Regions from separate parts of the Salicibibacter cibarius genome, predicted to be linked through region 1. Evidence: a T-box and tRNA genes for the amino acid it is inferred to sense, from the RefSeq annotation. Region 1 holds a T-box; the other holds one or more tRNA genes.
What was found. The T-box of region 1 lies ahead of serS (serine--tRNA ligase). A T-box ahead of a tRNA ligase gene usually reads a tRNA of that ligase, here a tRNA-Ser.
Positions count from the first base shown of each region.

Region 2: it encodes a tRNA-Ser, which carries the amino acid that the T-box ahead of serS (serine--tRNA ligase) is inferred to sense. The anticodon was not compared.

Region 1 covers NZ_CP054705.1:13,112-19,214, reverse strand. The annotation lists gene HUG15_RS00085 (Lrp/AsnC family transcriptional regulator) at 1-364, opposite strand, end outside; gene serS (serine--tRNA ligase) at 1,467-2,738, opposite strand; T-box leader at 2,880-3,095, opposite strand; gene pdxT (pyridoxal 5'-phosphate synthase glutaminase subunit PdxT) at 3,091-3,681, opposite strand; gene pdxS (pyridoxal 5'-phosphate synthase lyase subunit PdxS) at 3,734-4,618, opposite strand; gene HUG15_RS00065 (D-alanyl-D-alanine carboxypeptidase family protein) at 4,676-6,001, opposite strand.
Region 2 covers NZ_CP054705.1:3,711,849-3,717,951, forward strand. The annotation lists gene HUG15_RS18715 (alpha/beta fold hydrolase) at 1-88, opposite strand, end outside; gene HUG15_RS18720 (MarR family winged helix-turn-helix transcriptional regulator) at 266-691, shown strand; gene spxA (transcriptional regulator SpxA) at 767-1,162, shown strand; gene HUG15_RS18730 (ring-cleaving dioxygenase) at 1,207-2,190, shown strand; gene HUG15_RS18735 (hypothetical protein) at 2,493-2,684, shown strand; tRNA gene HUG15_RS18740 (tRNA-Ser) at 2,822-2,914, opposite strand; gene HUG15_RS18745 (BaiN/RdsA family NAD(P)/FAD-dependent oxidoreductase) at 3,073-4,359, shown strand; gene HUG15_RS18750 (AraC family transcriptional regulator) at 4,496-5,359, shown strand; gene leuS (leucine--tRNA ligase) at 5,887-6,103, opposite strand, start outside.

The DNA.
Region 1 (6,103 bases):
ATTTTTGATCGACAAATGCCATTAATTCCTCGTTACTTTGAAAAAAAGCTTGAATAATGAGGTCATGTTTTCCGGAAAACGCCCCGATAAAACGGACAGACCGATGGGGTTGTAATTGATTGGCAATGGCATCATGATAGCCGACCCTTGTCTCCAAGCCGATAATGGCTTGCACGTGCAGGCCAATTTTATACGGGTTCGTATGGATGATAAATTCAAAGACATCGTTTTTTAACATTTTGTTAATTCTGCCGCGAACCGTACCTTCACTGACACCGATGTTCCTCGCGATTTTGCTATACGAACATTTGCCGTCTTCTTGCAACATCGATAAAATTTTAAAATCTGTTTGATCCAACTCCATCTTCGCATCACATCATTTTCTTTTAAGTTAGGTACTCTATATCGACAAAATAGCTCAATATTTTTGTCAATTTCGTAATGTTTAAGGTGAATTTATTATACTTTCTCATTTCCATAAGATCAATGATTTTTTTAAGTTTATTTTTTGTGAAGGAAAAACATAACGTGACCAGTGGAAAATAATGGTAATAAGTGACCACATAAGACTTGTGGCGCCGAATAATCAAGAAAAGTAAAGGGGCGAAATGAAGGTTCAACGAAGAATTTCTCACACACCATTCATCACTAGTGCAAGGTGGCTTAATGACCCGATCATGGGGAAGACGTTCGGTCGTTAACAACAGCTTCTGGTTCTCCAACTCGGACAATTGACCGCAATCATGGCGACTGAAAAGACTTGTCTCGAAAGAATTCGGTCGTCATGGCTGCCTCATAGCAACCGAACGAGCGATTCGCTTTCGTGTTCGGTCGCCATGACCGTTTCATGAAGACCGGGAGTCGTGCTTCGCAGGAAGACATTCGGTCATTGACGAGAGTCTTTGATACCTTTACTCGCGCTGTGGCAGCTTAAGCCGGTCGATAACTATGGTTTGAAGCCCTAATCCGGACCTTCGGTAGCTGGCGCCAAATTTAGGAAACGTGCCAGATCTCCACCCAGTCATTATGATACCAAAAATATAAGGCACGTTTAATATTAGCTTCCGTGAAGAGAACGCCCGGGAATCCCCGTCATGACACCTCTAGAAGGGAGATTACCCCAATTAGAGGTGTCATGAGTGAGACATGGAACCGCTCGAAGGTTAAATAATCCAATCAGGGGTGCCATGAACGGGTTATGACACCTCTTAAGCAATAATCTCCTAATCCGAGGTGTCATGAGTAAGTCATGTGGAACAACCGGAAGGTAAAATCATCAAGTGTGAGGAAATTCACCCATAATGACTAGTGACTTCCTCCTTTTTGATATTTCCCTTGGATGTGGCCGGATAATTCAACCATTCCTGCACTATTATCCCGGAAATTGTTTCTTTTAAGTGTTGTCATTACTTATTGAGGGACGGTTTTAGCCGATGAACCTCCCTACTCCGCTTGAAAATGTCACATCATATCTGTTTTCTGCCGCCCATGTACGGTTGCAAAACAACGGGGATGCGTATACTGCCGTCTTCTTCCTGGTAATTCTCCATGATGGCGGCCACCGTGCGGCCTAAAGCAAGTCCTGAGCCATTTAACGTATGAACATGCTCTGCCGGCCCTTGTTGTTCGCGTTTAAATTTAATATTAGCTCGCCGTGCCTGAAAATCTTCACAATTGCTGCATGAAGAGATTTCTTTGTAAGTGTCATAACTCGGCAACCACACTTCAAGGTCGTACGTTTTTGCCGCTGCAAAGCCGATATCGCCGCTGCAGAGATCGACGACCCGGTAAGGGAGTTGCAGGTCTTGTAAAATTTTTTCGGCATGGCCGGTAAGCGCGGCAAGGGCTTCGTAAGAATCTTCCGGTTTCGTAAACCAAATCAATTCCACTTTGCTGAATTGATGTTGGCGAATTAATCCTCGCGTGTCGCGTCCGGCCGAGCCGGCTTCTTCGCGAAAGCAAGCGCTGTAAGCCACATATTTAATATTTAGATCATCCCCATCGAGAATTTCGTCACGGTGTATGTTCACGACCGGCACTTCGGATGTTGGAATGAGATAGTATGGATTGTCTTCAAGCTTGAAGGCGTCTTCCTCGAACTTCGGCAACTGTCCCGCTCCTATCATGCTGTCCCGATGCACGATGTAAGGAGGCAGCGTCTCCGTATAGCCATGTTCATCGGCATGTACGTCCATCATGTATTGGATCAATGCCCGTTCCATCCGTGCGCCTGTCCCTTTATAAAATGCAAAACGGCTGCCGGTTACTTTTGCGGCACGTTCAAAGTCAAGCAGATCATGCTCAGCGGCTAAATCCCAATGTGCTTTCGGCGTGAAAGAAAATGCCGTCGGTGTTCCCCATTGGCGCACTTCAACGTTGTCTTCATCACTCTCGCCTTCTGGCACGGTATCAGCCAATAGATTAGGGAACGTGAGCATAAGCTGATGAAGGTTCTCTTCGATGTCCCGCAATGCTTCATCGTGCTGTTTAATTGCTTGCGACACTTCTTTCGTTTGTGCAATTAAATCGTCGGCATCTTCTTTCGCCCGTTTTCTTTCAGCCACTTGCTGTGATATTTCATTTCTTTGCTTCTTCTTTTCTTCGGTTTGGACGATCAAATCCCTGCGCTTCTCGTCCAAAGCGATTGCCTGTTCAACCTCCGCTGTTTTTACTCCTCGTGCCGCCAACACTTCTTTCACCTTTTCTTCATTTTGGCGCATGTACTTAATATCCAACATGTGCGCATCAACCTCCATTTTTTATTGGAAAACTTGGCTTTTCGCCAAGCTTTTATGGCGAAAAGCCTTAGTTGCACTTATGTAGGCAAGAAAGTTGGTTTATACTTTCTTACCTACTAAAATAAAAAAACCGCCCCTGTTCATAGGGACGGACGTTTCCGCGATACCACCCTCGTTGTTTGTTTCACGTGAAACAAACCGGCTCAAATGCCTTAACGCCAGCAAGCGGGACACCTTACTGCCATGGTTTCGGGTATCCACTCCGGACGGGATTCTTCTTTTTGCGTCACCGGTTTTCAGCCACCACCGGCTCTCTGTATCGGCGCCAAGAATACTTGTGTCCTTCTTCGTTTTAGACAACAATTTTTGTATTATTTTTTACCATGTCAACAAAATAATGGTGAAAGCGATGATCATCTGTCAGTTCAGGATGAAACGAACAGGCGAGGAATTGTCCTTGTTTTGCAGCGACAATTTCTTCCTGATGATAAGCGATAACCTCAACATCCGTTCCAACTTTCGTGATTAAAGGGGCACGTATAAAAACAGCAAGCAAATCATTTGCAATTCCTTTTGCGTTCAATTCCGTTTCAAAACTTTCTTTTTGGCGGCCAAAAGCATTTCGCTCGACCATGACATCCATGAACGACAAATGGGACTTTTCTTCTCCCTTGATCCCATTTGCCATTAGGATAAGGCCGGCACACGTGCCAAAGACCGGTTTTCCGGAAGCGGCAAATTGACGAAGCGGGTTCATAAAATCATAACGGTCAATCAACCGCCGCATCGTTGTACTTTCGCCTCCCGGCAAAATAAGTCCGTCAAGGTCTAGAAGTTGCTCGGGTCTTTTGACAAAAACTGCTTTGCTTGTCCCTTCACTTTCGATCATCTTCGCATGTTCGTGGACAGCGCCTTGGAGTGCAAGCACACCGATCTTCACCATCTGCGCTCACCTCCATCTTTTCTTAGGATTGCCGAATCGTTTACGTGTTATTCTATATACTACGATCTTGCATACGTTCCGGCTCGGGGATATTGGCTATCTCTATGCCTTTCATGGCTGTCCCGAGGCCTTTTGATAAACGACCGATCAATTCATAATCTTCATAGTGCGTCGTTGCTTCGACGATGGCGCGTGCAAATTTTTGTGGCTCATCCGATTTGAACACACCGGATCCTACGAAAACGCCGTCGGAACCGAGCGACATCATCAACGCCGCATCGGCAGGAGTAGCAATCCCACCGGCAGCAAAATTGACGACCGGCAATTTGGCCGATTCCTGAATGGAAGCGAGGAGTTCGTAGGGGGCTCCCAAGTTCTTCGCTTCGGTCATTAACTCATCGCGGGACATTCCGGCCACCTTTTTAATTTGGGCCTGCACCATGCGCATATGACGGACGGCTTCCACAATATTGCCCGTGCCCGGTTCACCTTTCGTTCGGATCATCGATGCGCCTTCGCCAATGCGCCGTAACGCCTCGCCCAAGTCACGGGCGCCGCAAACAAACGGCACTGTATAGGTGCTTTTATCGATATGGTAGATGTCATCAGCAGGCGTAAGCACTTCGCTTTCATCGATATAATCAGCACCGAGCGCTTCCAACACGCGAGCTTCGGCAATGTGGCCAATCCGCGCTTTCGCCATGACCGGAATACTTACCGCATCGATCACTTCTTCCAGTATGTTTGGATCTGCCATTCGGGCGACTCCGCCCGCGGCTCGTATATCTGAAGGGACACGCTCGAGTGCCATAACGGCAACGGCGCCCGCTTCCTCGGCAATTTTTGCTTGTTCTGCATTGACAACGTCCATAATGACGCCGCCTTTTTGCATTTCAGCCATTCCTCGTTTAACGCGATCTGTACCTATATCTGCCAATGCCTTCCCCTCCGTAAACTTTTCGTCTATTATAACACGCTTAGTACGATAGGGAAACTACGAGAACCAACCACCCACCGTATCTGTCGTTTGATCCCATAGCCCTGAGAAGAAACCACCGATCCCTCGCATCGATCGAACAAACCAATTCGCCCGTTCCACGTCTTCGCCGACAACAAGTGGAACAGCGGCATTGTTTTCCAGCTCATCCGTGAGATACATCTCTTCGTCTTCGCCTTCATAAGTGACCGTCACATAGCCCACTTCCTCCCCGGCTTCTAGCGGTGCACTCAATGCTCCATCTTCGTCGAGCAAGTCTTCGTCAACCGTCACGGAAGTTGAATACATCTCTTCCTCGCCTTCAAGAATAGGCAGGGATAAAGCGGATCCGGTTACGACAGGGGCTTCTTGCTCTTGCCCATCGGGAACAGGTAATACCGACACTTCATCACTCTGTTCTCCTTCGGAAACCACTTCTTCGGATGTAAAGGTGTCAAATCCGTAATCGTACAATACGGCCGTTTCTTCAAAACGCGCATCCATGTCATCCGTGCGCATAACAACGGACAATAAACGGGTGTCGTCTTGCTCAACGGTACCTGTAAACGCAAAACCTGCAGCATCCGTATTACCGGTTTTAATGCCGTCCACGCCCTCGTATGCATGGGCGAAATCAGAATCCCCTAACATATGGTTCCAGTTCGTAATCGGCAGTTCATCCATCTCACTGCCTTCCATAAAAACCGTTTCTTCGGTGCTCGCGACGTCTAGCACCTCAGGATAATCCTGGACCAGGTTATAAGCAAGCTGAGCCGTCCCCCGAGCAGACATCATATTCTCTGCGTCTGCGTCGGTCCCTTCCGGATGATTGCCTTCCATTGATTCATTGTTTAATCCGCTGGAATTCACGAATTCATAATCTTCGATCCCCAACTCCGCAGCTTTATCATTCATCATATCCACGAAGTCTGTTTCCGAACCGGCGACAGCTTCCGCGAGTGCAACCGTCGCGCCATTCGCGGATGCAATCGCCATAGCTTCGTATAATTCTTCAATGCTATACGTCTGATCGGTTCGCAAATAGACGTTGGATAAACTTTCATCCTGTGATAAATCCGCAACTTCTTCACTGACGGAAACTTCTTCATCCCAACTGAGATCACCCTCTTCAATCGCTTCATTGACGAGGTATTCCGTCATCATTTTCGCCATACTTGCCATCGGCAACAATGTATCTATGTCATCGTCATATAAAATCTTTCCGGTTTCCATATCTACTAAAATTGAAGCCTCAGCTTCAATGTCGGGAGTCTGTGCTTCTATCGTTGTTGTTAAGGCCAGAAACAAAGCCGCTCCGCTTAATATACTCGTCCATTTCTTCATTTCATCGGCACCTCCAAGGTGTACTTTCCAAACGTTATTTTATCATAATAATCCTGAAAAAGGCATCAAACATTTTAGCGAAAAAAGATTTATTTTCTTCAC
Region 2 (6,103 bases), 810 kb from region 1:
CCAAGTGGAGCCCGACCTTTTGAAAAATAACTCCCGCGGCCAGAAGCCCAAAAATGCTCGCGACAAGAATGAGTAGCCCTTTTCGCATGAGAATATCTTCGCCCCTTCTTTGAATTATCCATTATTATACTGAAATAATTTAAAGTTTTACAGGCATGGGCTAAAATTAGCTTGCAGTCATACTATCTTTATGTTAAGATAATATTAATTCGGAATAAATGATATTGAACTAAATCCCCTTTATGAGATGGAGGTGAAAAAACGAATGACGAAGACCAACAATCGTCTTAAAGCATTCACCGTTTTAAACCGGGCGACACAATCGATCCAAGATGCGCTCAAAAAAGATGTGGCCCGATATGGTGTAAATCTTAATGAGTTTGCTGTTTTGGAATTGCTCTATCATAAAGGGGATCAGCCTATACAACAAATCGGAAAACAAGTCCTGATTGCAAGCAGTAGCATCACCTATGTTGTCGATAAGCTTGAAAAGAAAGGATATCTACACCGAAGGGCATGTACGGACGATCGTCGTGTGATGTATGCAACCATTACAGAATCAGGGCAGCAATTTATGGACGAAGTATTTCCGGATCATGAACAAAAAATCGAATCCATTTTTAACGAATGGTCTGAAGAAGAAACTGAAGTTGCAATTGATTTGCTAAAAAGAGTAGGTCAACACATATAAACATCGGATCATTCATTTTTTTTTAATATTTATCTTGATTTGAAGATATATGAAATAAATATAAGGAGCGATTGTATGATAACCCTTTATACGACGCCAAGTTGCACATCTTGCAGAAAGGCAAAAGCATGGTTGCAAGAGCATGATATTCCTTTTAGAGAACGGAATTTGTTTTCTGAGACAATAACTGCGGACGAATTAAAAAGCATTTTAAGCTTAACTGAAGACGGAACGGATGAGATTATTTCCAAACGCTCAAAACAATATCAAAACAGTGATGTTAATATTGAGCAATTGCCGATCAGTGATCTATTCAGTTTCATACAGGCAAACCCCGGAATACTAAAAAGACCCATCATCGTGGATGAAAAGCGTCTACAAGTCGGCTATAACGAAGATGAGATCCGCATGTTTCTACCAAGAACCGTCCGCCAGTATCAATTAGAGGAAGTTTTGGCCGACGTTAACTAATAAGGAGATCGTTTAGATAAAAAACAGCAACGGAGGATTTTATAATGGAACATTTAAAAGGAATTCATCACGTGACAGCCATCACGAGCAGCGCCGAGAAAATTTATGACTTTTTTACGTATGTATTGGGCATGCGCTTAGTCAAAAAAACGGTAAACCAGGATGACATTCAAACCTATCACTTATTTTTTGCAGATGACGAAGGAAACCCGGGGACGGATATGACGTTCTTTGACTTCCCAGGCATTCCAAAAGGTGTGCACGGTACGAATGAGATTGCAAAAACGTCCTTCCGTGTGCCGAGTGACGAGGCTTGGGACTATTGGGTGAAACGTTTTGACCGTTTGGAAGTCAAACACAAAGGCATTAAAGAGCAATTCGGGAAAAAGACGCTTTCGTTTGTCGATTTTGACGATCAACAATATCAGTTAATTTCTGATGAAAATAATCAAGGAGTCGCTTCCGGCACCTCGTGGCAAAAGGGACCGATCCCTTTGGAATATGCGATTACAGGGCTGGGCCCAATCTTTGTACGCGTGGATAACGTTGATTATTTTAAGGAAATGATGGAGAAAATCTTATTTTTTAAGGAAATAGACAAAGAAGGTTCTTACCGTCTGTTTGAAGCAGGTGCAGGCGGGAATGGCGCCCAAGTCATCGTGGAGTATAACGCGATTCTTCCCCAAGCACGGCAAGGGTATGGAACGGTTCATCATACCGCATTCCGTGTCAACGACCGCGCGCATTTGGATGCATGGATGAAACAATTGCAGTCATTCAACGTGTCGAATTCCGGTTATGTAGAGCGTTATTACTTCGGATCATTGTATGCGAATGTTGCTCCGCGCATATTGTTTGAATTTGCAACGGATGGCCCTGGCTTCATGGGTGACGAACCGTACGAAACACTTGGGGAAACGTTATCTTTGCCTCCATTCTTCGAATCCGAACGCAAAGAGATTGAAAAACAAGTCCGAGCCATTGATACAGTGAGAAGCACGAAGGAATTTGAAAAGGAATACGAATAATCACCAGTCGTGGTAAAGGCAACTCGCTATCGTGCTTATAGCGAGTTTTTTACATATTCGAGTAAAAAGATCGAAGCAAATGTTGTTTTGAAAAAATGAATGCATGACAAAATGACGAGTGATACCAAAATTTTGTCTTCACCATTTCACCGGGATCAAATGTTACCAATTTGTTTTAAAAATATAATCGTTGTATTTGTTATCATATACACAGACTGTACTTTTGATCGGAAAAGAAGCGAAGCGTAAGTGTTCATAGTATAATAAGAGAAGTAACAAATTCCGAGACAGGAGAGTTTTTGATGAATCTAGGGATAATAGTAATGATTCTTTTAGCTGCTGGTGTGATCGTAGGAATTACTCTTGCCATCGGCCGTAATGATAATAATTACAACAGTGAATCCAGCTTTAAACTAATGACTATCATGTATACGGTTGTTGTTCCTATCGTCTTGATCATTGCCGTCGTAGTTTTGGCTGCCATCTTTATGTAAAGGTCAATCAATATTTTGTATGCATTCTTAATCCGGTTAGCAACAATATCACTGTCTTTATGCGTTTTTCATGCAATAAAATAACACCCCTTTAATAAGGGAGTGTTTATATATCCAAATTAACTATCTTGCTGTAATGGCGGAGGAGGAGGGATTCGAACCCCCGCGGGCCGTGAAGCCCCTAGTAGATTTCGAGTCTACCCCCTTCAGCCGAACTTGGGTACTCCTCCAAAAACGCCGTACAGCTTTATATCCTAACGGAAATTGTGTTGTTTTTCAAGCGATCCGTTTAAAATTCCGAATAGGACTTCATTTTATCCTGATTCGCTCCACACCTCCACACGTGATAAGATAACGTCTGACTACATTTTAATAAAGGGAGATAATCATGGGCAAAGTTATCGTCGTTGGCGGCGGCCCCGCTGGGTTAATGGCTGCCGTTGCCGCTGCTTCTCATGGCGCGGATGTTACGTTAATCGATAAAGGCAATAAGTTGGGGCGCAAGCTCGCAATTTCCGGCGGCGGACGCTGCAATGTGACCAACCGCATGGATGAACGGGAACTGATTCGCTACATTCCCGGAAACGGGAAATTTATGTACAGCCCGTTTTCCGTTTTTAATAACGAAGATATCATTGCTTTTTTCGAAGGATTAGGCATTGCCCTCAAAGAAGAGGACATGGGCAGAATGTTTCCGGTAAATGATAAGGCCGCTACCGTCGTACAAACACTGCTCGACCAACTTCGCCTTAAAGGTGTCAAAACGATCACCGATCAACGTGTCACCGGTCTCGCCTTTGATCAGGAACGCGTGACAGGGGTGAAGTTGGAAAATAACACCGTTGCTACAGCCGGCCAAGTCATCATTGCGACAGGCGGCACTTCCGTTCCGCACACAGGCTCTACCGGAGATGCTTATCCGTGGGCAAGAGACGCCGGGCATACCGTTACCGAACTTTATCCAACGGAAGTTCCCATCACCTCAAGCGACCGCTTTATTCGCGAGCGGACATTGCAAGGCTTATCCCTTCGAGATGTTGAACTGACCGTCTGGAATCAAAAAAAGAAAGCAATCGTAAAACATGAAGGCGACATGCTTTTTACGCATTTTGGCATATCCGGACCCATTGCCTTGCGCTGTAGCCAATATATCGTAAAAGAACAAAAGAAAAATAGCGGCAAACCTGTTTCGTTAAGCATTGATCTCCACCCGGGAGAAAACATCGGGGCGTTGGAACAACAGCTGCAAAAATTGAAAAAAACATCCGGTGAAAAATCCTGCAAAAATGCCCTTTCTCCGATAGTACCGGAACGTTTCCTCCTTCTTTTATTGGAACGGGTAAATATTGATGCCTCGGCAGCTTTAAAAGATGTCCAGACCGAAACACTGCAAACACTGGCAAATGAAATGAAACAGTTTACGTTCTCCTCCGACGGCACCCTTTCGTTGAAAAAAGCATTCGTCACCGGTGGCGGCGTTTCGGTTAAAGAAATCGAACCGAAAACGATGCAATCCAAAATAAAACAGGGGCTTTATTTTTGCGGGGAAGTGCTCGATATTCACGCATATACAGGTGGCTTTAATATTACCTGTGCATTTTCAACAGGATATACAGCGGGAAAAAGCGCGGCAGAAGCCTATGAAAGTGTGTCATCCAATCATCCTCCGATTTAGGTCCCCGAACGTTTCTAATATTAGCAGATATAGTATAGCTTAAATAAAGTTTAACAATTCGATATTTTTTATGTTAAAAATGTCGAGTATTTTTAAAGCTGCTTTGCTATGATGTGGACATGAAAGGAGGGATACATTGCTAAAAGAATTAAACTTGGTGATTGATTATATAGAAGAGCATTTACTTGATGAACTATCTCTTGATAAAATTTCTGAATATGCCGGGGTTTCCGACTATCACTTTAGAAAGATATTCTTTTATCTTTCAGGGCTGACGCTAAGTGAATATATAAGAAACAGGAAACTATCGGAAGCCAATAAGAATTTATTGAATGGGGAGACAGTAACAGATGTTGCCTTCAAATATGGCTATCAGTCAGTAGACGGCTTTACAAGAGCATTTAAAAATTGGAGTGGATTTTTACCCTCAGACGCAATAAAAAAAGGCATAAGCAAATCGTATCCCAAGCTTTCATTCATCATAACTGTTAAAGGGGGGACCAGTATGGAATTCAGAATTGAAAACAAACCAGCATTTAATTTAGTCGGTGTAAGCAAGCGTGTTCCCATGCAATTTGAAGGTGTTAATCAGGAGATAGAAAAGCTTGCAGAAAGCATAACAGATGAACAAAGAGAAGAAATGCATTCACTTCAAAATATAGAGCCTTATGAAATTGTTAATGCTTCTTATGATGCTGACTCTAATTTCGTGAAAGAAGAAGGGGATTTAACTCATTTGATAGGTGTGTTAACGACTAAAAATCAAGTCAGCGATCTATTAGACGTAGTGCCTGTTGAAGCCTATACTTGGGCAATATTTCCGAATGAAGGCCCATTTCCATCTATGTTACAAGAAACAATGGCAAAAACCTATTCAGAATGGCTTCCTTCTTCTGATTATGAAGTCATCAATGCCCCTGCTTTTTCTTTTACTAAAATGAATCAGCATAAAAAAGACTACGCCTATAGTGAAGTTTGGCTTCCTGTGCGGAAGAAATAAAAACAGCAATCAATGAATTCGGCGTAACTTTATATTTCACTGTCACTCTTTGAGAGTGACCAAAAATAGCATAAGATACCAACGTAAAGACACAGAACTGAAAACCTTTGAAGAGCAACGCTTATAAATCTGCGTTGCTCTTTTTAAGTTATTGGACCAGTCACATTAATTAATATTACATAAGAGCCTTTTCAAACCACCATGAAAGAAACATCTTTATTGCCCCTCTACAAAAGGGTCATATAAAGGGCGTCATACTGTCTAAAATTACGCTTTGGCTGTAAAAACAGATCATTAAAAGTAAATGTCTTCCGTTTGACGACCTAACGACTCCCCCGTTCTCCAGTTAGGGCTCCATTCCTCTCCGTTGGCGACCTAACGGCTCCCCTGTTCTTCAGTTAGGGCTTCATTCGCTTCCGTTGGCGACTTAACGGCTTCCGCGCTCTTCAGTTAGGGCTTCATTCGCCTTCTTTTCCCTTCAGCTAATCAAAAAACGAGCGAGAAGCTGCTGCCTCTCGCTCGTTTTTCTAATTCGCTACGATATTGACCAGTTTCCCCGGCACTGCGATTACTTTACGAATAGTTTTCCCCTCGATATTGGAGGCGACTTTTTCATCCGCCAGTGCAATTTCTTCCATTTCTTCTTTTGTTGCTTCTTTTGACATGTGCACTTTCGAACGAACTTTTCCGTTTACTTGCAAGACGATTTCAACCTCATCTTCGACAAGGTAGGATTCATCATAA